Regions from separate parts of the Mesorhizobium sp. B2-3-15 genome, predicted to be linked through region 2. Evidence: predicted binding sites of a transcription regulator. Region 2 holds the regulator's gene; the other holds the start of a gene.
The links. Region 2 encodes PhoB, which activates phosphate uptake and scavenging genes when phosphate is short. Its sites were predicted from a motif close to TGTCATNNANCTGTCAT; they were not measured.

Region 1: phnF (phosphonate metabolism transcriptional regulator PhnF) is a predicted target of PhoB. The motif match lies at 7,051-7,067, and genes of this name have one in related genera.

What each region holds. Positions count from the first base shown of each region.
Region 1 covers NZ_VFVO01000006.1:43,936-54,466, reverse strand. The annotation lists gene FJ954_RS13820 (altronate dehydratase family protein) at 1-151, shown strand, start outside; gene FJ954_RS13815 (aldo/keto reductase) at 213-1,211, shown strand; gene FJ954_RS13810 (ABC transporter substrate-binding protein) at 1,542-2,534, shown strand; gene FJ954_RS13805 (sugar ABC transporter ATP-binding protein) at 2,686-4,239, shown strand; gene FJ954_RS13800 (ABC transporter permease) at 4,236-5,201, shown strand; gene FJ954_RS13795 (zinc-binding alcohol dehydrogenase family protein) at 5,266-6,282, shown strand; gene phnF (phosphonate metabolism transcriptional regulator PhnF) at 6,285-7,034, opposite strand; gene phnG (phosphonate C-P lyase system protein PhnG) at 7,146-7,607, shown strand; gene phnH (phosphonate C-P lyase system protein PhnH) at 7,607-8,218, shown strand; gene FJ954_RS13775 (carbon-phosphorus lyase complex subunit PhnI) at 8,220-9,332, shown strand; gene FJ954_RS13770 (alpha-D-ribose 1-methylphosphonate 5-phosphate C-P-lyase PhnJ) at 9,329-10,240, shown strand; gene phnK (phosphonate C-P lyase system protein PhnK) at 10,237-10,531, shown strand, end outside.
Region 2 covers NZ_VFVO01000010.1:232,282-242,812, reverse strand. The annotation lists gene pstC (phosphate ABC transporter permease subunit PstC) at 1-453, shown strand, start outside; gene pstA (phosphate ABC transporter permease PstA) at 457-1,308, shown strand; gene pstB (phosphate ABC transporter ATP-binding protein PstB) at 1,305-2,108, shown strand; gene phoU (phosphate signaling complex protein PhoU) at 2,134-2,841, shown strand; gene phoB (phosphate regulon transcriptional regulator PhoB) at 2,861-3,550, shown strand; gene FJ954_RS21385 (ROK family protein) at 3,553-4,788, opposite strand; gene xylF (D-xylose ABC transporter substrate-binding protein) at 5,055-6,095, shown strand; gene FJ954_RS21375 (sugar ABC transporter permease) at 6,334-7,686, shown strand; gene FJ954_RS21370 (ATP-binding cassette domain-containing protein) at 7,697-8,521, shown strand; gene FJ954_RS21365 (CHASE domain-containing protein) at 8,662-10,284, shown strand; gene FJ954_RS21360 (YMGG-like glycine zipper-containing protein) at 10,376-10,531, opposite strand, start outside.

The DNA of each region.
Region 1 (10,531 bases), on a different contig from region 2:
CATCGCCTCCGGCGAAAAGACCATCGCCGGCATGGGCCGCGAGATCTTCGAACTAATCGTCGAGACGGCTTCGGGCCGCAAGACCAAGAGCGAGGATTTTGGCTACGGGGACAACGAATTCGTGCCCTGGCATCTCGGCGCGACGCTCTGATTTCGATTGATGTCTGATAGACTGCCCGGCCGGACAGGTGGCCGGGATAGGGAGGTTGCGCATGGAAAAACGCCGCATCGGCCAGACCGCGTTGGAGGTCACCGAAGTCAGTTTCGGAGGCGCCGCGATCGGCGGCCTCTACCGGGCGTGTTCGCGCGAAGCGGCAATGGAAACGCTGCAGGGTGCCTGGGAGGCGGGCCTGCGCTATTTCGACACCGCGCCCTTCTACGGTTTCGGCCTGTCGGAACGGCGCTTCGGCGATTTCCTGCGCTACAAGCCACGTGATTCCTATGTGTTGTCGACCAAGGTCGGCCGCCTGCTTCACCCGGTGCCCGAAGATCAGGTGCCAGACCACTCCTATGTCGATCCGCTGCCCTTCGCGCTGGACTACGACTATTCCTATGACGGCATCATGCGCTCGGTCGAGTTCAGCTATGCGCGCCTTGGGCTAAACAGGATAGACATCCTGTTTGTCCACGATATCGGCGTTTACACGCACGGTGTCGAGAAAACCAAATTGCACTTTCGCCAGTTGATGGACGGCGGCCTCAAGGCGCTCGAGGAGCTGAAGCGGGCCGGCACGATTTCCGCCTACGGGCTCGGCGTCAATGAAGTCCAGATCTGCCTCGACGTGATGCGCCGCGCGCCGCTCGACTGCATCCTGCTCGCCAGCCGCTATTCCTTGCTCGACCGCAGCGCGGAAGCCGAATTGCTGCCGCTGTGCCGGGCGCAACGGACCTCGCTTGTCATTGGCGGGGTTTTCAACTCAGGCATATTGGCGACCGGGCCGGTGCAAGGGGCGCATTTCGACTACCAGCCCGCCAGCCGCGATGTTCTCGACCGTGTCGACGCCATGGAGAAGATCGCCGCTGAAGGTGGCTACCCGCTGCCCGCCGCCGCGTTTCAGTTTCCTTTGCACGAACCCGCGGTCGCCACTGTGCTGACCGGTACCGCAAAATTGGCAAACCTGACGCGCAACCTCGACCTGCTCGATATCGACGTGCCGGAGACGGACTATGCCAGGTATCGTCCCTACACGGTGGTGCAGGAACTGCATTGAAGCGCATCGTCGCGATGTGCACGGGCGCGCGACCCGCCTTCGCGATGTCGCGATCCAAAGAAGAATGAACATTCCATATTGACTGAGATATGGAATTAATATTCCATAGCTTTACAGAACGGAAACGGGAGCGCCTGACCGCGACAAGGGAGAAGCCGCCGCTAGGGGAGTCATTGTCTGGAAGAACTGGCTGAAACACCGCTTGCATCGGCTGGATCGATGCACTATCAAAACGGTGCAACTGTTTTTTATTGATAAAGTTCTGTTTGGGCCACGCCTATCCGGACGGAGCTTCCGTTAACGTTCACCGGGCGACTTAGGGAGGATCCTATGAAATTCGTGACCAGCATTCTCAACCGCCGCGCCGTCATGGCCCTGGCGGCAGCATCGATGCTCACCGGCGTCATGCATACCGCACCGGTTTCGGCGGCGGATGTGACCATCCCGATCATCGTCAAGGACACCACGTCCTTCTACTGGCAGATCGTTCTGGCCGGCGCCCGCAAGGCCGGCAAGGATCTCGGCATCAACGTGCCGGAACTCGGCGCCCAAGCCGAGACCGACGTCAATGGCCAGGTCTCGATCCTCGAGAACGCCGTCGCCAGCAACCCGGCCGCGATCGTGATCGCGCCCACCGAGTTCAAGGCGTTGGGCAAGCCGATCGATGAAGCAGCCGCCAAGGTCAAGGTCATCGGCATCGACTCCGGCGCCGACTCCAAGGCCTTCACCTCGTTCCTGACCACCGACAACGTGCAGGGCGGACGCGTCGCCGCGGACGGCCTTGCCGCCGCCATCGGCGCCGCCAATGGCGGCAAAATCGAGGGCGACGTCGCCCTGATCACCAACGCTCCCGGCGCCGGCTCGCTCGAACAGCGCAAGCAGGGCTTCACCGAGCAGCTCAAGGCAAAATATCCCGGCCTGAAGCTGGTCGCCGACAAATACGCCGACGGCCAGGCCACCACCGGCCTCAACATCGCCACCGACCTGATCACCGCCAATCCGAACCTCAAGGGCATCTTCGCCTCCAACCTGATCATGGCGCAGGGCGTCGGCCAGGCCGTCGCCGAGAACAACCTTGGCGGCAAGCTGGCGCTGGTCGGCTTCGACAGCGACGAGAAGCTGATCAAGTTCCTCAACGACGGCGTCATTTCCGCCCTCGTCGTCCAGGATCCCTACCGGATGGGCTATGACGGCATCAAGACCGCGCTCGCCGCCTCGAAGGGCGAAAAGGTCGAGGCCAATGTCGACACCGGCGCCAATCTGGTGACCAAGGCCAATATGAAGGACCCCAAGATCGACGCGCTGCTCAATCCCAAGCTCTAAGCAGCCGGCGTTCAAAACCGCTTCCGGGGCCAGAGGCCCCGGAAGCATCCGCCGCCAAAGCGGCTTGGCGATCAGCCCGTTTGGCCTTCGCCTGAAAGACGACCGCAGCCTCGCCGAATGCCAACCGCGAGGCCAATCTGGGAGGATTGTCATGACGCCGACGGCGCAGGAACTGCATCCGGCCCCCGTGCTGGAACCCGGCAGGACCATCCTCGAACTGCGCGGGCTGGAAAAACGCTACCCCGGCACCCATGCGCTGAAGCCGGTCAATCTCGCCTTCAAGTCAGGCGAAATCCACGCCATCGTCGGCGAGAACGGCGCCGGCAAATCGACCCTCATCAAACTCCTGACCGGCGTCATGCCGCGCACCTCTGGCGAGGTCCTCTGGGAAGGCCAGCCGGCAGCCCTGGCGACGCCGCATGAAGCGATGGCGCTCGGCATCAATGCCGTGCACCAGGAAGTCGTGCTGTGCCGTCACCTGACGGTCGCCGCCAACATGTTCCTTGGCGAGGAAAATTCCCGTTTCGGCATCCTGCAGCAGCGCGCCATGGTCAGGGAAGCGCAGATGATCATCGACGATCTCGGCTTCGACCTGCCGGCGCATGTCGTGCTGGGTGATCTCACCATCGGCCAGCAACAGCTGATCGCCGCTGCCCGCGCCACGGTGCGCGGCACCAAATTCCTGATCTTCGACGAACCCACGGCCTACCTCACCCGCAAGGAGGCCGACCAGCTTTTCACGCTGATCCGGCGCCTGAAGGGTGAAGGCGTGACGATCATCTACATCAGCCATCGCATGGAGGAGGTCTTCGAACTCGCCGACCGGGTTTCCGTGCTGCGCGACGGCACGCTGGTCGGCACACGCAATATCGCCGAGACCAATGATGCCGAGCTGGTCAAGATGATGATCAACCGCTCTATCGAACAGGTCTACCACAAGGAGCATTTCACGCCGGGCGCTCCGATCGTCGAAACAAGGAACCTGTCGGGCAAAGGCTTCGAGAACATCTCGATGACGGTGCGTGCCGGTGAGATCGTCGGCCTCTACGGACTGATCGGCGCCGGCCGCAGCGAGTTCGTCACCTCGCTCTATGGACGTCACAAGAAGTCGGCCGGCCAGATCCTGTGGGAAGGCAAGGACGTCCAGATCAACTCCGAGCACGACGCGATCAAGCTCGGCATGGCACTGGCGCCGGAAAGCCGCCGCGACCAAGGCCTTTGCCTCAATTTGCCGGTCGGCCTCAACCTCAATTTGCCGATCTACAAGCGCATCTCCAGCAATCTGTTGATCTCGAATGCGAAAGAGAAGGCCGAGGCCGACCGTCAGATCGCCGGCCTGAGGATCAAGACGCCGACGCGCGGGGCGCTGGCGTCGAGCCTTTCGGGCGGCAACCAGCAGAAGATGGTCATCGGCAAATGGCTGGCGCACGGCGCCAAGCTGTTCATCTTCGACGAACCGACGGTCGGCGTCGATGTCGGCACCAAGGCGGAGATCTATCGCCTGTTCGGCGAGCTGTTGTCGAAGGGCGCCGGCATCATCCTGATCTCGTCCTATTTGCCGGAGGTCTACGAACTGGCCGACACGCTGCACGTGTTCCGGCGCGGCAAGCTGGTGGCCACGCACGGGTTCCACACCGCCAGTCACGAGGACATTCTCACGCAGGCGCTCGCCGAGAAACAAGAAAAACTGGGAGGACAGACATGAGCATCGAGGCGATCCCCGCCGAAAAACCGAAGCGTAACTACAACGTCCTGTTCGGGCTGACGCTGCTGGCGCTGCTGGTGCTGCTCTGGATCGTCCTGTCCCTGGCGACGCCAAGCTTCGCCTCGGGCAACAACATCGCCAATCTTCTGCGGCAGGGCTCGATGATCGCCATCATGGCGGTCGGCCAGACCTTCGTCATCATCACCGGCGGCATCGATCTGTCGGTCGGCGCGGTGGTCGGCTTCGCCACCGTCGTAGTCGCCATGCTGATCAATGCCGGCGTTCCGATCGCGGTCGCCATCCTGATCACCTTGCTCGTCGGTGTCGCCATCGGCCTTTTCCATGGCTTCGGCATCGTCAAGATGGGCTTGCCGCCCTTCATCATCACGCTGGCGACGCTGACCTCGCTGCGCGGCATCGGCCTTTTGATGACCAACGGCAACTCGATCAACATCAACAGCGACAGCTTTACCGCCTTCTCGCGCAATTCTTTTATCGGCATCCCCAATTTGTTCTGGATGGTGATCCTGGTGGGTGTGCCCGCCTATGTCTTCCTGCATCACAGCCGTTGGGGCCGCTACCTCTTTTCGGTCGGCTCCAACGCCGAGGCCTCGCGCCTGTCCGGCGTCAATGTCCAGCGCACCATCTACATGGCTTACACGCTGTCCGGCCTGTGCGCGGCCTTCGTCGGCGTGCTGCTCGCCGCCCGCATCGGCATCGGCAACCCGACCCAGGCCGAGGGCTGGGAACTGCAGGCGATCGCCTCTTCGGTCATCGGCGGCACCTCGCTGTTCGGCGCGGTCGGCTCGGTGCACGGGCCGCTGCTTGGCGCCTTCATCCTGGCCACCATCAACAACGGCGCCAACCTGCTCAACGTCAACTCGTTCTGGCAGCGCATCATCACCGGCGCGCTGATCATCATCATCGTCTACTTCGACGGACTGCGCCGCCGCGGCGAATGACGCATTCCAATCGATCGCCGGCCTGGCGCGGGCCGGCGATTTCTTGAACAGACTGGATCAAAGCATGAAAGCCGTCGTCTGCCGCTCGCCCGGCGACCTTGCTGTCGAAGACCACCCGGCTCCCGGCGCCCCGCCTCCCGGCTGGGCCCTGGTGGCGGTCAGTCATGTCGGCATCTGCGGCACCGACTACCATATCTTCGAGGGTAAGCACCCTTTCCTCGCCTATCCCCGCATCATGGGCCATGAAGTCTCCGGCACAGTGACCGAGCGGGGCGAAGGCGTCGACCTCCCCCTTGGCGAACCGGTGATCATCAACCCCTACCTTTCCTGCGGCAAATGCATCGCCTGCCGGCACGGCAAGCCCAATTGCTGTGTCAGGATCGAAGTGCTCGGCGTGCACCGCGACGGCGCCATGTGCGAACAGATCCTGGTGCCGGCTGAGAATCTCTATCCCACCAACGGCCTGTCGCTCGCCGACGCCGCCGCCGTCGAATTCCTGGCCATCGGGGCGCATGCCGTCCGGCGCGCCCGGGCCGAGCCTGGCGCCCGCACCCTGGTCATCGGCGCCGGCCCGATCGGGCTCGGCACCGCCATCTTCGCCCGCATTGCCGGGTTGGATGTGACACTTCTCGATATGAGCACCGAAAGACTGGTCTTCGCGGCGAGTGAACTCGGCTTTTCGATTCTCGACGGCTCGCAAGGACCCGTGTCCGATCTGGTGCGTGATGCGACCGACGGCGAAGGCTTCGACGTGGTCTTCGACGCCACCGGCAACACGCGATCGGTTCAATCTGCCTTTGCCCACGTCGCGCATGGCGGAGCGCTGGTGCTGGTCAGCGTCGTCAAGGACGATATTGTTTTTTCCGATCCCGAGTTCCACAAGCGAGAAATGACATTGATCGGCAGCCGCAATGCGTTGCGCGCCGACTTCGACCATGTCGCGGCCTCGATCCGCAATGGTGCCGTGCCGTTGGCCAAGCTTGTCACCCACCGCACCACGCTGGCCGATACGCCAGGAGATCTCGCACGCTGGGCGCATGAAAAGTCGGGCCTGATCAAGGCCGTGATCGAGATCGGATAGCCCTACAGCGCCGACAGCTTCAACTCCACCCGCTCGGCCGGAAAACGCGACTCCGAAAACTGGATTGGCTGGCCGTCAGGTGTGACGTTGACCGCAACCGTGACCAGCACGATGGCGCCCGGCTGCAGATCGAGATCGGCGAGATCGGCGGCGTCGGCATGGCGCGCCGAGAGCACGGTCGATTGCCTGAGATAATCGTCGATACCGAAACGTGCGAGCGAGGCGGTGATAGAACCGGTTTGCGCCATCGCCTTGTCGATGCCGGCAAAGCGCCGGGCATCGAACCATCCAGCGGCGCGCGACACTGGCCGTCCGTCAGCCTCGCCGCGTGTCTCCAACCGGATCACCTCGGCACCCCTGGCAAGGCCAAGGCCTTCGGCCACGCGCTGGCTGGCGGGCTCGACCGACGAAGCGAGCAGCACGATGTGCCGTTCCGACGTCTGCCCCTGCAGGCCAGTCGAAAAGCGTGTCCGCGCGCCAATCGGATAGGACAGCCGCTTGCGTGACAGGACGAAGGTGCCGCGTCCCTGCTCGGCCCGCAGCACGCCCTCCTGCACGAGGGCCGATATGGCGCTGCGTACGGTGTGACGGTTGACGCCGTAGCGCTCGGCCAGCGCGACTTCGGGCGGCAGCGCGGCGTTTTCGGCGAAATCGCCGGCGGCGATGGATTGCAGGATCCTGTCGGCGATCTGGCGCCACAGTGAGACGCCGCTGCGCCGCTCGATGCTGTCGGCCACATCATGCCCGATCATGTTTTGCCCCCCGGCCTGTCACGCACCCGTCATGGACTCGCGTTAGGTAATATGTATAATTTGTATAGTTGTCTATATCAATAGACAAATTTAGCTGAGAGGAAGTTGGCGATGCGAGGACAGGAAGGCCGCGACCAGGCCGAGCGCAAGGCCGCCATGGCGACGCTGGCGCAATCGAGCGGCGACGACATCGTCCGGCTCTGGAACGAGTCTGGCCTGCCTTCGCAAGCCGAACTTCTGCGCGGTCCCGAGACGGGCCTTGTCACGCTGCGTGGCCGCATCGGCGGCGGCGGCGCGCCCTTCAATGTCGGCGAGGCGACCGTCACGCGTGCCACTGTCCGGCTGTCATCCGGGCAGGTCGGCCATTGTTACGCGCTTGGCCGCGACAAGCAGAAGGCGAAGCTGGGAGCAATAGCCGACGCGCTCTGGCAGGACCCTGCCCGCCGCACCGAGGTCGAGACCAGGCTGATCGCGCCTTTGCGGTCGGCGCTTGCCGCTGCCCAGGAAAAACGCCGCGCCGAGACGGCGGCAACTAAGGTGGATTTCTTCACCATGGTTCGCGGAGAAGATTGATGGATATCGCTGCGCAATCGATCGAGGGCGGTTTCGCCGATCCGGTCTTCAACGCTCAGACCGTGTTTCGGGCCGTCATGGATGCCATGGCGCGGCCGGGCAGTGTCCACCCCTTGCCACCCCTGGCCCGCCCACCGGCTCCGCTCTCGGCGACGTCGGGCGCCGTAGCACTGGCGCTATGCGACAACGACACGCCGCTCTGGCTCGACCCTCCCCTGCATGCCTCCGCCGCGATCGGGTCCTGGCTTGGTTTCCACACAGGCGCGCCGCTGGCCAACACGCCGGCCGACGCGCATTTAGCGTTTGTTGCCACGCCGGCCGAGATGATGGCGCTCGACGGTTTTTCGCAGGGCACGCAGGATTATCCCGACCGATCGACGACGCTGATCCTGCAGGTCGGCGACCTCGTTTCAGGCACTCCGTTACTGCTGGAAGGCCCGGGCATCGAAACCAGCGCCACGATCGCGCCGGCACAGATGCCGCGCCATTTCGTCGAGCAGTGGAAGCAGAATATCAGGCGCTTTCCGCGCGGCGTCGACATCATCCTCGCCACATCGGACCGCATAGCCTGCCTGCCGCGCACGACGCGTATCAAGACGATGGAGGCGTAAGATGTATGTCGCGGTAAAAGGTGGCGAAGCCGCCATTGCCAACGCCCACAGCCTGCTTGCCGACCGCCGGCGCGGCGACCGCTCGGTGCCCGCACTTCGCCTCGACCAGATCGTGGAACAGCTGGCGCTCGGCGTCGACCGGGTGATGAGCGAAGGCTCGCTCTATGACAGGGAACTGGCCGCGCTAGCCATCGTTCAGGCGCGCGGCGACATGATCGAGGCGATCTTCCTGGTGCGCGCCTACCGCACCACGCTGCCGCGCTTCGGCTATTCCAGACCGATCGACACCAGCACCATGCTGGTCGAGCGGCGTGTGTCGGCGACCTACAAGGATCTGCCCGGTGGCCAGTTGCTCGGCCCGACCTTCGACTACACCCACCGCCTGCTCGACCCCGAGCTCGCCGCCGGTGTCGATGTCGCCGAGCCCTTGCAGCGCGAGACGGAAGCGCAGGCAATGCCGCGCGTCTCGGCGATCCTCGCCCGTGAAGGCCTGATCGAGCCCGATGGCCAGATGCCGCAGGACCATGTGCCCGGCGACATCACCCGCGAGCCGCTGGAATTCCCGATGGCGCGCGACATCCGCCTGCAGGCACTGTCGCGCGGCGACGAGGGTTTTCTGCTGGCGCTCGGCTATTCCACCCAGCGCGGCTATGCCCGCAACCATCCCTTCGTCGGCGAAATCCGCATCGGCGAGGTCGAACTGGAACTCGACGTTCCCGAACTGCCCTTCGCCGTGCCGCTCGGCACGGTGCGCGTCACCGAATGCCAGATGGTCAACCAGTTCAAGGGCTCGGCCAAGGCGCCGCCGCAATTCACCCGCGGCTACGGCCTAGTCTTCGGCCAGAGCGAACGCAAGGCGATGGCCATGGCACTCTGCGACCGGGCCCTGCGCGCCGCGGAGCTCGGCGAGGATATCGTCGCCGCCGCCCAGGACGAGGAGTTCGTCATCTCGCACTCCGACAATGTCCAGGCCACCGGCTTCGTCGAGCACCTGAAGCTGCCGCACTACGTCGACTTCCAGGCCGAACTCGATCTCGTACGTCGCATGCGCGCCGAGTACGAAGCACGCGAAAATCCATCGAAGGCGGAAGAAAAAAAGGAGGCAGCGGAATGACTGCGCAACCGACAGACATCGCCACCTACAACTTCGCCTATCTCGACGAGCAGACTAAGCGGATGATACGCCGCGCGATCCTCAAGGGCATCGCCATTCCGGGCTACCAGGTGCCGTTCGCCTCGCGCGAAATGCCGATGCCCTATGGCTGGGGCACTGGCGGCGTGCAGGTCACCGCGTCGGTTATCGGCCCCGACGATGTGCTCAAGGTCATCGACCAGGGCGCCGACGACACCACCAATGCCGTGTCGATCCGCGCCTTCTTCAAGAAAGTCGCTAACGTCGCGGTCACCACCGATACCGCCACCGCCACCATCATCCAGACCCGTCACCGCATCCCCGAACATCCACTCACGGCGGGCCAGGTGCTGGTCTACCAGGTGCCGATCCCCGAACCGTTGCGCTTCCTCGAGCCGCGCGAGACCGAAACGCGGAAAATGCATGCGCTGGAAGAATACGGCCTCATGCATGTGAAGCTCTATGAGGACATCGCCAAGCACGGCCGCATCGCCACCACCTATGCCTATCCGGTCAAGGTCGAGGGCCGTTATGTGATGGACCCGTCGCCGACACCGAAATTCGACAATCCCAAGATGCACCGCTCGCCGGCCCTGCAGCTGTTCGGCGCCGGCCGCGAAAAGCGCATCTACGCTGTGCCGCCCTTCACCCAAGTGGTGAGCCTCGACTTCGAGGATCATCCGTTCGAGGTGCAGACTTTCGATCAGCCCTGCGCGCTATGCGCGGCCGAGAATGTCTATCTCGACGAGGTCATCCTAGACGACCATGGCGGCCACATGTTCGTCTGCTCCGACACCGATTATTGCGAGAAGCGGCGCGCCGACGGCCATCGCGGCCACCTTGCCCCCGAAACCGATCTTGCCGCAGGAAACATGGAGCCGGCGCAATGACCGACGAACCGCTGCTGCGCGTCTCGGCGCTCTCCAAGTTCTACGGCTCCCGGGTCGGCTGCGACAATGTCTCCTTCGACCTGTGGCCGGGCGAGGTTCTGGCTGTCGTCGGCGAGTCCGGCTCCGGCAAGACGACGCTGCTCAACTGCCTGTCGACGCGGCTGCTGCCTTCCTCCGGCACCGCCAGCTACCGCATGCGCGACGGCCAGTTCCGCGAACTCTACCGCATGAGCGAGGCCGAGCGCCGCTTCCTGATGCGCACCGACTGGGGCTTTGTCCATCAGAACCCGG
Region 2 (10,531 bases):
ATCGGCCTGCTGACCTCGGCGATGATCCTGGCCATCATGATCCTGCCTTTCATCACCTCGATCACCAAGGATGTGTTCGATACGGTGCCGCCGGTGCTGAAGGAGTCCGCCTACGGCATTGGCTGCACGACCTGGGAGGTAACACGCCGGGTCGTCGTCCCCTACACCCGCATCGGCATCATGGGCGGCGTCATGCTCGGCCTCGGCCGTGCACTCGGTGAAACCATGGCGGTCACCTTCGTCATCGGCAACGCCCACCGGATCAGCGCCTCGCTGTTCGCGCCGGCAACGACGATCTCGGCAACCATCGCCAACGAATTCACCGAAGCCGTCGGCGATCTCTACACTTCCTCGTTGGTGGCGCTCGGCCTGATCCTGTTCGTCATCACCTTCCTCATCCTTGCCATCGCCCGCTACATGCTGATGCGCATCGATGCCCGTACCGGAGTCTGACCGATGTCGACAGCCGCATCGCTTCACCAGAGCCGCAAGCGCAAGAACGGCGTGATGATGACGCTCTGCGTCGTCGCCGCCGGCATCGGCCTTGCCTGGCTGGCGCTGATCCTCGGCGCGCTGCTCTATAAGGGCCTGTCGGGCGTTTCGCTCTCAGTGTTCACGGAAATGACCCCGCCGCCCGGTGATGCCGGTGGCCTGCTCAACGCCATCTACGGCAGCATCGTGATGACTATTATCGGCATCGTCGTCGGCACGCCGATCGGCGTGCTGGCCGGCACCTACATGGCCGAATATGGCCGCTTTTCGAAGCTCACCACCGTGGTGCGCTTTATCAACGACATCCTGCTGTCGGCGCCCTCAATCATCATCGGCCTGTTCGTCTACGAATTGATGGTGCGGCCGATGGGACATTTCTCGGCCATCGCCGGTGCCGTGGCACTGGCCATCCTGGTCATTCCCGTCGTGGTGCGTACCACCGAGGACATGCTCAACCTTGTGCCGAACGCTTTGCGCGAGGCCGGCACGGCGATTGGCGCGCCGCGCTGGGTGGTGATTCGTTCGGTGGCCTACCGCGCGGCGATGTCCGGCATCGTCACCGGCATATTGCTGGCCATTGCCCGCATTTCCGGCGAGACGGCGCCACTTCTTTTCACGGCGCTCAACAACCAGTTCTGGTCGAGCAATCTCAATGCGCCGATGGCCAGCCTGCCGGTGACCATCTTCCAGTTCGCTCTCAGCCCTTACGAGGAATGGCAGCAACTGGCGTGGACCGGCGCACTCATAATCACATTGACGGTTCTCGCGCTCAGCATCTTTGCGCGCAGCCTGACCGGACGCAGAGAGGACAAATGAGCCAGATGTTGTCTCCAGACATGACGATTGCGACAGAGGCAGCCGCCAAGGCGAAGATCGAGGTCAAGAACCTCAATTTCTACTACGGCCAGTCGAAGGCGCTGAAGGACATCACCTTGTCGCTGCCCGAGCGCAGCGTGACGGCCTTCATCGGACCGTCGGGTTGCGGAAAGTCGACGCTGCTGCGCGTCTTCAACCGCATCTACGAGCTCTACCCCAAGCAGACCGCCGAGGGTCAGGTGCTGCTCGACGGCCAGAACGTTCTCGACCGCTCGCAGGACCTCAACCTGTTGCGCACCAAGATCGGCATGGTGTTCCAGAAGCCGACGCCGTTCCCGATGTCGATCTATGAGAATATCGCCTTCGGCGTCAGGCTCTATGAGAAGATCGGCAAGGCCGAGATGGACGGCCGTGTCGAGCAGGCGTTGAAACGCGCCGCGCTGTGGAACGAGGTCAAGGACAAGCTCAATGCCAGCGGCCTCAGCCTGTCGGGCGGCCAGCAGCAGCGGCTTTGCATCGCCCGCACCGTGGCGGTCAAGCCGGAGGTCATCCTGCTCGACGAACCGGCCTCGGCGCTCGACCCATTGTCGACCGCCAAGATCGAGGAATTGATCGACGAGTTGCAGGCCGACTACACGATCGTCATCGTCACCCACAACATGCAGCAGGCCGCGCGCGTCTCGAAGCAGACGGCTTTCATGTATCTGGGCGAGTTGGTCGAATTCGACAAGACCGAGAAGATCTTCACGTCGCCTCGCGAGAAGCGCACGCAGGACTACATCACCGGCCGCTTCGGCTGATCTCACGCATACGAGGACCAGGATCATGGCCGAACACACAGTCGCAGCCTTCGACGAGGATCTCGGACAGATCAGCAAGCTGATCAGCGACATGGGCGATCTCGCCGGCACGATGGTCGGCGGCGCCACCAAGGCGCTGCTGAATTCCGACAACGCGCTGGCACAGCGCGTCGTCTCCGACGACGCCATCATGGACGCGCGCCAGCGCGAACTCGATGATCGCGCCATCACCCTGATCGCCAAGCGCCAGCCGATGGCCGACGATCTGCGTCATGTCGTCGGCTCGATCCGCATGGCGGGCGATCTCGAACGCATCGGCGACCTTGCCAAGAACATCGCCAAGCGCGTCGGCTCGGTCGGCCTCACCGCCACGCCGCGCGACTTGTCGCATTCCATCGACTCCATGGCGCAGCTGGTGCTGATCCAGGTGCAGGGCGTCGTCGAGGAATATGCGGCCGGCGATGCCGCCGCCCTCGCCAAGCTCAGGAATGACGACGAACGCATCGACGTCAAATACACTTCGGTGTTCCGCGAACTCCTGACTTACATGATGGAGGATCCCCGCAACATCACGGCTTGCACGCATCTTTTGTTCTGCGCCAAGAATCTCGAACGCATCGGCGACCATGTGACCAACATCGCCGAGAATGCGTATTATGTGCTGACCGGCACGCAACTGCCCGCCAATCGTCCGAAGCAGGACGAGACGGCGATGTCGGTGCCGGCGGCTTGACGGCAGGGATGATCGATCGATGATCGCGCCACGCATCATGGTGGTGGAGGACGAGGAGCCGCTGGGCGTGCTCCTCCGCTACAACCTGGAGTCCGAGGGTTACCAGGTCGAGGTGGTGACACGCGGCGACGAAGCCGAGATACGCCTCCAGGAAAACGTGCCCGACCTGCTGGTGCTCGACTGGATGGTGCCGGCGGTTTCCGGCATCGAACTCTGTCGGCGCCTGCGCATGCGGCCCGAGACGGAGCGATTGCCGATCATCATGCTGACGGCGCGCGGCGAGGAGAGCGATCGCGTGCGCGGCCTCTCGACCGGCGCCGACGACTATCTGGTCAAGCCGTTCTCGACGCCGGAATTCATGGCCCGGGTCAAGGCGCTGCTGCGCCGCGCCAAACCGGAAGTGCTGTCCAGCGTGCTCAAGGTCGGCGACATCGTGCTCGACCGCGAATCGCACCGGGTCTATCGCAAGAAGAGCGAGATCCGGCTCGGACCGACCGAGTTCAGGCTGCTCGAATTCATGATGCGCCATCCCGGCCGCGTGTTCTCGCGCAGCCAGTTGCTCGACAATGTCTGGGGCGAGACGATCTACATCGACGAGCGCACCGTGGATGTGCATGTCGGCCGCCTGCGCAAGGCGGTCAACAATGGCCGCATGCCCGATGTGATACGCACCATCCGTGGCGCGGGCTACGCAATCCGCGAGGATTGAGATCAGGCCACGTTCTTGCCGGATCTCACCTGCACGCCCGGCGCGAAGATCTCCTGGTCGACGAAGGTGAGCGCGCGCATGGCGCAGCCCTCGCGGATCAGCGGCAATTCGTTCGGCTCTGTATCGAAGGAAATCGACGTCGAATGCTGGCCGCCGGCGGTCTGGGCGATGGCCTCACGCAAGGCCGGCTCGATCAGATCGAAGGCGGCGGCGCTGACGCCGACCATCGCAACCGGCGCCGGATCGATCAGCGCGAACAAGCTGCCAAGGCCATAGCCCAGCGCCTCGCCGGCCTTGCGATAGGCCTCGCGCTCCGGTCCGTCTCTTTCGCGCGCCGTGGCCGCCAATGCGCGCATGTCGGCGTCGCTGACGTCGACCGGTTTGGCGTCCTCACCCATCTGTCCTGCATTACGCCAGATGGCATAGTTGCCGGCATAGGCCTCGACGCAGCCGCGCCGCCCGCAGCGGCAGAGCGCGCCGCCGGGGCGATGGATCATGTGGCCGAACTCGCCGCCTGAGGAATGGGTGCCGGTGAACAGCTCGCCCTTCAGCACCAGGCCCATGCCGATGCCGTGCGAGAGCAGGATGGCGATGAAGTCGTCGCGGTAGCGCTCGGGGTCGCGCCAGCGCAGCGCCACAGCCATCATGTTGCAGTCGTTCTCCATGGTGGCGGGGATGCCGAATTCGGCTTCGAGTATATCGGCGAAGGCAATGTCCGTCTGCGGCGTGATCGGCGACCACAGCATGGCGCGCGCCTCGGTGTCGGTGATGCCCTGGATCGCCAGCGCGATGCGGGCAATGCTGGCGACATCGAGGTCGGGATCCTCGAGGCGGCGCCGGACGATGGCCACGCATTCGCCGATCAGCGCCTCGCGCGACATGGTCAGCGTGTCCAGCCGGCGCTGCTCCTCCGATATCACCTGGCCGGCGTAGTCGATGACGGCGACGGAGAGGAAATTCAGCGACAGCACCACGGTCATGACCGCCGCGGCCTCGGGGTTGAGACAAAGGCCCACCTGCGGCCGGCCGCGTTTCAGTGAGCCGGCCTCGTTCGGCTTGCCTTCGCTCAGGATACCTTCGCCGATCAGGTCGGCTGATATCGCCGATATGGTCGAGTGGCTCAGGGCGGTGGTGGCGGCGATCTCAGTGCGCGAGGGCTGGCCACCCCGGCGCACGGCTCCAATCACCATTGCGCGGTTGCGCCGGCGCAGATCGTCGTGGCGGATTCCGACCGACATGATTTCCCTCCCCGTCGCCGCGGTTCTTGACGCCCCCTCGAACACCTCCGGCAACGGGTCGAATACTGGCAGAAGCGGCTGGGGCTGTCATTTATTTATTGCGGGGCTCGAAAAAAGGATTCCGGCACCTCAAAATCCGTCAGAATCGATGTTGACAGTGTTCCGGCGATGGACCAGTGTTTTTTCGAGGCTCGAAAAAATTAGGGCCTTTGTGCCGGCCTTAGGGCCAGTTTGGTCGCGCCACACGCGGGCGCAGGGAGGATATCATGAAGAGATTCACAGTCGCCGTTCTGGCGGGTGTCGCCATGTCGCTGACGCTGGCGTCGGTCGCGCAGGCGAAGGGCAAGGTTATCGGCGTGTCGTGGTCCAACTTCCAGGAGGAGCGCTGGAAGACCGACGAGGCCGCCATGAAGAAGGCGATCGAGGCCGCGGGCGACAAGTACATTTCCGCCGATGCGCAGTCCAATCCTGGCAAGCAGCTGACCGATGTCGAGAGCCTGATTTCGCAGGGTGCCAATTCGCTGATCATCCTGGCGCAGGACGCGTCGGCCATCGGCCCGGCGGTACAGAAGGCGCTCGACGAGGGCATTCCGGTCGTCGGCTATGACCGCCTGATCGAGAACAAGGACGTCTTCTACCTGACCTTCGACAACAAGGAAGTCGGCCGCATGCAGGCCCGCGAAGTGTTCAAGGTGAAGCCTGAGGGCAATTACGTCTTCATCAAGGGCTCGGGCGCCGATCCGAATGCCGACTTCCTGTTCTCGGGCTCTATGGAAGTGCTGAAAGCGGCAATAGACAGCGGCAAGATCAAGAATGTCGGCGAAGCCTATACGGACGGCTGGCTGCCCGCCAACGCCCAGAAGAACATGGAACAGTTCCTCACCGCCAACGACAACAAGGTCGACGCCGTGGTCGCCGCCAATGACGGCACCGCCGGCGGTGTGGTCGCGGCGCTGACGGCGCAGGGGCTCGCCGGCACCGTGCCGGTCTCCGGCCAGGACGGCGACCACGCCGCGCTCAACCGCATCGCGCTCGGCACCCAGACCGTGTCGGTGTGGAAGGACGCGCGCGAACTCGGCAAGAACGCCGCCGAGATCGCCTCGCAACTCGCCGACGGTAAGAAGATGACCGACATCGCCGGCGTGAAGGACTTCACGACGCCTGGCGGCAACACCGTAAAGTCGCTGTTCCTGACCCCGGTGGCCATCACCAAGGACAATCTCAACCTCGTCATCGACGCCGGCTGGATCAAGAAGGACGAAGTCTGCACGGGCGTTGCCGCAGGCAGCGTCGCGGCCTGCAACTGAGCTTGATCGCCTGAACAGTCGGAAGCGCCGCGGCGTGGAACGGTCAGTGTTCTGAACACTGGCCGTTCCAATTTCCTTGTTTTCGCAATTCCGGACGAAAAACCGCTACGCACTTTTCCTGGAATTGCTTCCAAGCCGCGGCGTGTTCCCGACAAGATTTGTGTTTCCGCCGCTGGCGGCTAACTTCTGGGCTCTGGTCCGGCATCCGCGTCAGGCGGCAAGCCGCTGGGAGGACATCATGACCGACACCACCGCAACCTCGCAGGCCGATACGGCGCGTGCGTCGGAACTCGGCGCGGTCGCGCGTTTCCTGAAGGCGACCGAGATTGACACCCGCATGCTCGGCATGATCGGCGCGCTGCTGCTGATCTGGGTCGCGCTGCATGTGATTTCGAGCCTGCGTCTTGGCGTCAATCCGCTCGATTTCGACAGCCGCACGTTCCTCACGCCACGCAATCTGTGGAACCTGTCGGTGCAGACGTCCGCGGTCGCCATCATGGCCTGCGGCATGGTGCTGGTCATCGTCATGCGCAACATCGACCTGTCCGTCGGTTCCGCCGAGGGCTTGATCGGCATGGTCATGGGCTTTGCGCAGGTACATTTCCTGGTTCGGTTCGTAGGACTTGAACTCGGCAACCCATGGATCTGGGTCCTGGCACTGGTCATCGGTCTGGCGCTCGGGCTTTTGATCGGCGCCTTCCAGGGCTTCGTCATCGCCTATCTCGAAGTGCCGGCCTTCATCGTCACGCTGGGTGGCCTGCTGGTCTGGCGCGGCGCCGCCTGGTGGGTCACGTCAGGCCAGACGGTGGCACCGCTCGACGCCACGTTCCAGCTGATGGGCGGCGGACCGGCCGGATCGATCGGCGCCACCTGGAGCTGGGTCGTCGGCATCGTCGCCTGCCTGGCCGTCGTGTTCGCGCTGTTCAACGGGCGGGTTCAGCGCAAGCGCTTCCGCTTCCCCCTGCGGCCGATCTGGGCCGAGACGCTGCTCAGCGTCGTCACCTGCGCCGTCATCATGGGCGCGGTCTGGCTAGCCAACTCCTATCCATGGCCGATCGGGATCGTGAACCGGTACGCGGCCGCCAACAACATCACCGTGCCGGAGGGCGGGCTGTTCATCGCCCACGGCATCGCCATACCGGTGCTGATGGCGGTCGCCGTCGGTCTGGTCATGACCTTCATCACCAACCGCACCCGTTTCGGCCGTTATGTCTTTGCTATCGGCGGCAATCCGGAAGCGGCCAATCTCGCCGGCATCAACACGCGCTGGATCACCATGAAGGTGTTCATGATCATGGGCGTGCTGGCCACGATCGCCGCCGCCATTTCGTCGGCCCGGCAGAACTCGTCCACCAATGTGCTGGGAACATTGGATGAGCTGCTGGTCATTGCCGCGGCCGTCATCGGCGGCACCTCGCTTGCCGGCGGCTCGGGAACCATCATCGGCGCCATGCTCGGTGCATTGCTGATGCAGTCGCTGCAGTCGGGCATGGTGCTGCTCGGTGTCGATTCGCCGTTGCAGAGCATCGTCGTCGGCGCCGTGCTGGTCATCGCCGTCTGGCTCGACACCGTCTATCGCAAGCGGGTTTAGGGATACGACCATGGCTGACAAAACCGCTCCCGTAAGGGCCCTCACAACTGCGCCCACTGGCACGCCGCTGGTCGACATGCGCAACATCTCGATCGCCTTCGGCGGCATCCGCGCCGTCGACGACGCCTCGATCGATCTTTTCCCCGGCGAGGTCGTGGCACTGCTCGGCCACAACGGCGCCGGCAAGTCGACGCTGATCAAGATCCTGTCCGGCGCCTACAAGCGCGATGCGGGCCAGATCTTCGTCAACGGCGAGGAGGCAGCAATTTCCAACCCGCGCGACGCCAAGAAATACGGTATCGAGACGATCTACCAGACGCTGGCGCTGGCCGACAATGTCGATGCCGCCGCCAACCTGTTCCTCGGCCGCGAACTGATGACCGCCTGGGGCACGCTCGACGACGTCGCCATGGAGGCCGAGGCGCGCAAGGTGATGGGGCGGCTCAATCCCCGCTTCCAGCGCTTCAAGGAACCGGTGATCAAGCTGTCGGGCGGTCAGCGGCAATCGGTGGCCATCGCACGCGCGATCCTGTTCAATGCCCGCATCCTGATCATGGACGAGCCGACGGCGGCACTTGGGCCCCAGGAAACCGCCCAGGTCGGCGAGTTGGTCAGGCAGCTCAAATCCGATGGCATCGGCATCTTCCTGATCAGCCACGACATCCACGACGTGTTCGAGCTGGCCGACCGTGTCTGCGTGATGAAAAACGGCCAGGTGGTCGGCACCGCCCGCACGACTGACGTCACGCAGGACGAGGTGCTTGGGATGATCATCCTGGGCAAATGTCCTCCAGGTGCCATACCGGGGCCGGGCGCGCTGAAGATCGCCGCCTGAGGCCGGTCAGGCCGCTTCGGGCACGCCCCGTTGCCGGTCACGTGATATGCCAGTGATCACGATGGTGTGGCCTGACCATTGTGTTGGCCCGGCGACTTGCCCATAAAAGGTCCTGTTTTGCTCATGGACCGCATCATCCGTTGAAGAAGCTTTTTCCAATCGTCGCGTTCATTGCCGTTGCACTGATCAGCATGACCATGGCGGGGTTCGCTTATTTCGCGACGCAGGAAGCCGCCCGCATCAAGTTCGAAGGGGCGGCCGATGACGCCCTCAACCGGATCGAGAGCCGCATCGACCTGCACCTGTCGCTGCTGCGCTCGACACAGGCCCTGTTCGACGCACGCAACGGCGATATTTCCCAGAACGAGTTCAAGGCATTCTTCAAGGCGCTGGATGTCGACAACAATTTCGCCGGCCTGCGAGGCATCGGCTTCCTGCGGCTGGTCAGGACGGGCGACGAGGCAGCGGTGGAACGCGATACCCTCCACGATTTCGGCGCCAGTCATCCGGTCTATCCGGATACGACGCAGGCCTGGCGCACGCCGATCGCGCTTTTCGAGCCGCTCGATCCGTCCAACCAGACCATCATCGGCTACGACATGTTCAGCGAGCCGGTGCGGCGTGCGGCGATCGAAAAAGCCATGGCCGACGACCAGCAGCATGCGAGCGGGCTGGTGCAACTCGGCCAGGGCACGGGCGTGGCGCAGACTTTCACGGGCTTCCTGGTCTATGTGCGGCTCAATGTGGAAACCGCACCGGAGGTCATCAACGCATCGCGGTCCTCGACCGCCGGCTTTCTCTATGCGGCCTTTCGGGCCCGGGACCTGTTCCAGATCGCGCTCAGCCGTGCGCCGCTGCTGCCGGTCAACACCGAGATCTATGATGGAGCGGTGAACGGCGACAACCTGTTGTTCCGCTCGGAGACGCCACCGGCCTCATCCCTGGGAGACCGGCTGCTGGTCACCCGCAAGATGACCGTGGCGGGACGCCCTTGGACCGTGTTGTTCAGGCCAACCAGCGCCTTCTCGCAACCCTCTTCGCGCGCCATCCCCGTGATGCTGGGGCTGTTCGGCCTGCTCCTGGCAGGCGCCATCGCGCTGGTGGCGCGCTATCAGGAGCGAGCCTATGACGCGGTGTCGGCCTTGCACGAGACGACGGAAAAAAGCCTGCTCGAAAAGGACCTGATGCTGCAGGAGATGAAGCATCGCATCAAGAACTCCATCACCAGGGTGCTGGCGATCGCGCGGCAGACGGCTTCGCGGGCAACCGACGTCAATGAGTTTTCCGCTTCCTTCTCGGCTAGGCTGCAGGCGATGGCCGCCTCGCAGGACATGTTGACGCGCTCGCGCTGGCAGAAAGCTGACCTTGCTGATCTGCTGCGCATCGAGCTTGGCCAGGTGTTCGGCAAGGAACTGCCGGACGGGCTCCTGTCAGGCCCGGAGGTGCTGCTCGATGAAACAACGACGCAGGCGCTTGGGCTGACCTTTCATGAACTCGCCACCAACGCGCTGAAATACGGCGAAGCCGGCAATTTCGTTGGCGCTCTCAAGGTGAACTGGTCGCTGGAAGGGCGGGGGCGCGAGCGGACGCTGGCGCTGAACTGGCGGGAGGCGGGGAAGAAGAGGGTAGAGGCGCCATCGCGGACGGGATTCGGCACCAAGCTGATCGATCTCAATGTCACGCGCGAGTTGCGCGGCACGATCAGACGCGATTTTCAGGCCGATGGCCTCAAGGTGGAAATCAAAATTCCACTGGCCGGCTGAAACCCACCCGTCAGCGGCCCTAGCGGCCGACTCCCAGCCACGAAAATCCGGAGGCCCCTGGGCCTCCGGATTTTGACTTGTTATCGCTGAATCAGTTGCAGCGGGCCGTGTAGATCCGGCCGCGATGGTCGCGATACTGGCAGTAGCCGTTGCGCAGGTTGCGAACCAGCAGGCCGGAGCCGGCACCGACGGCCGCGCCGATCAGGGCACCCTTGCCGCCGCCGACCAACCCACCCACGCCCGCGCC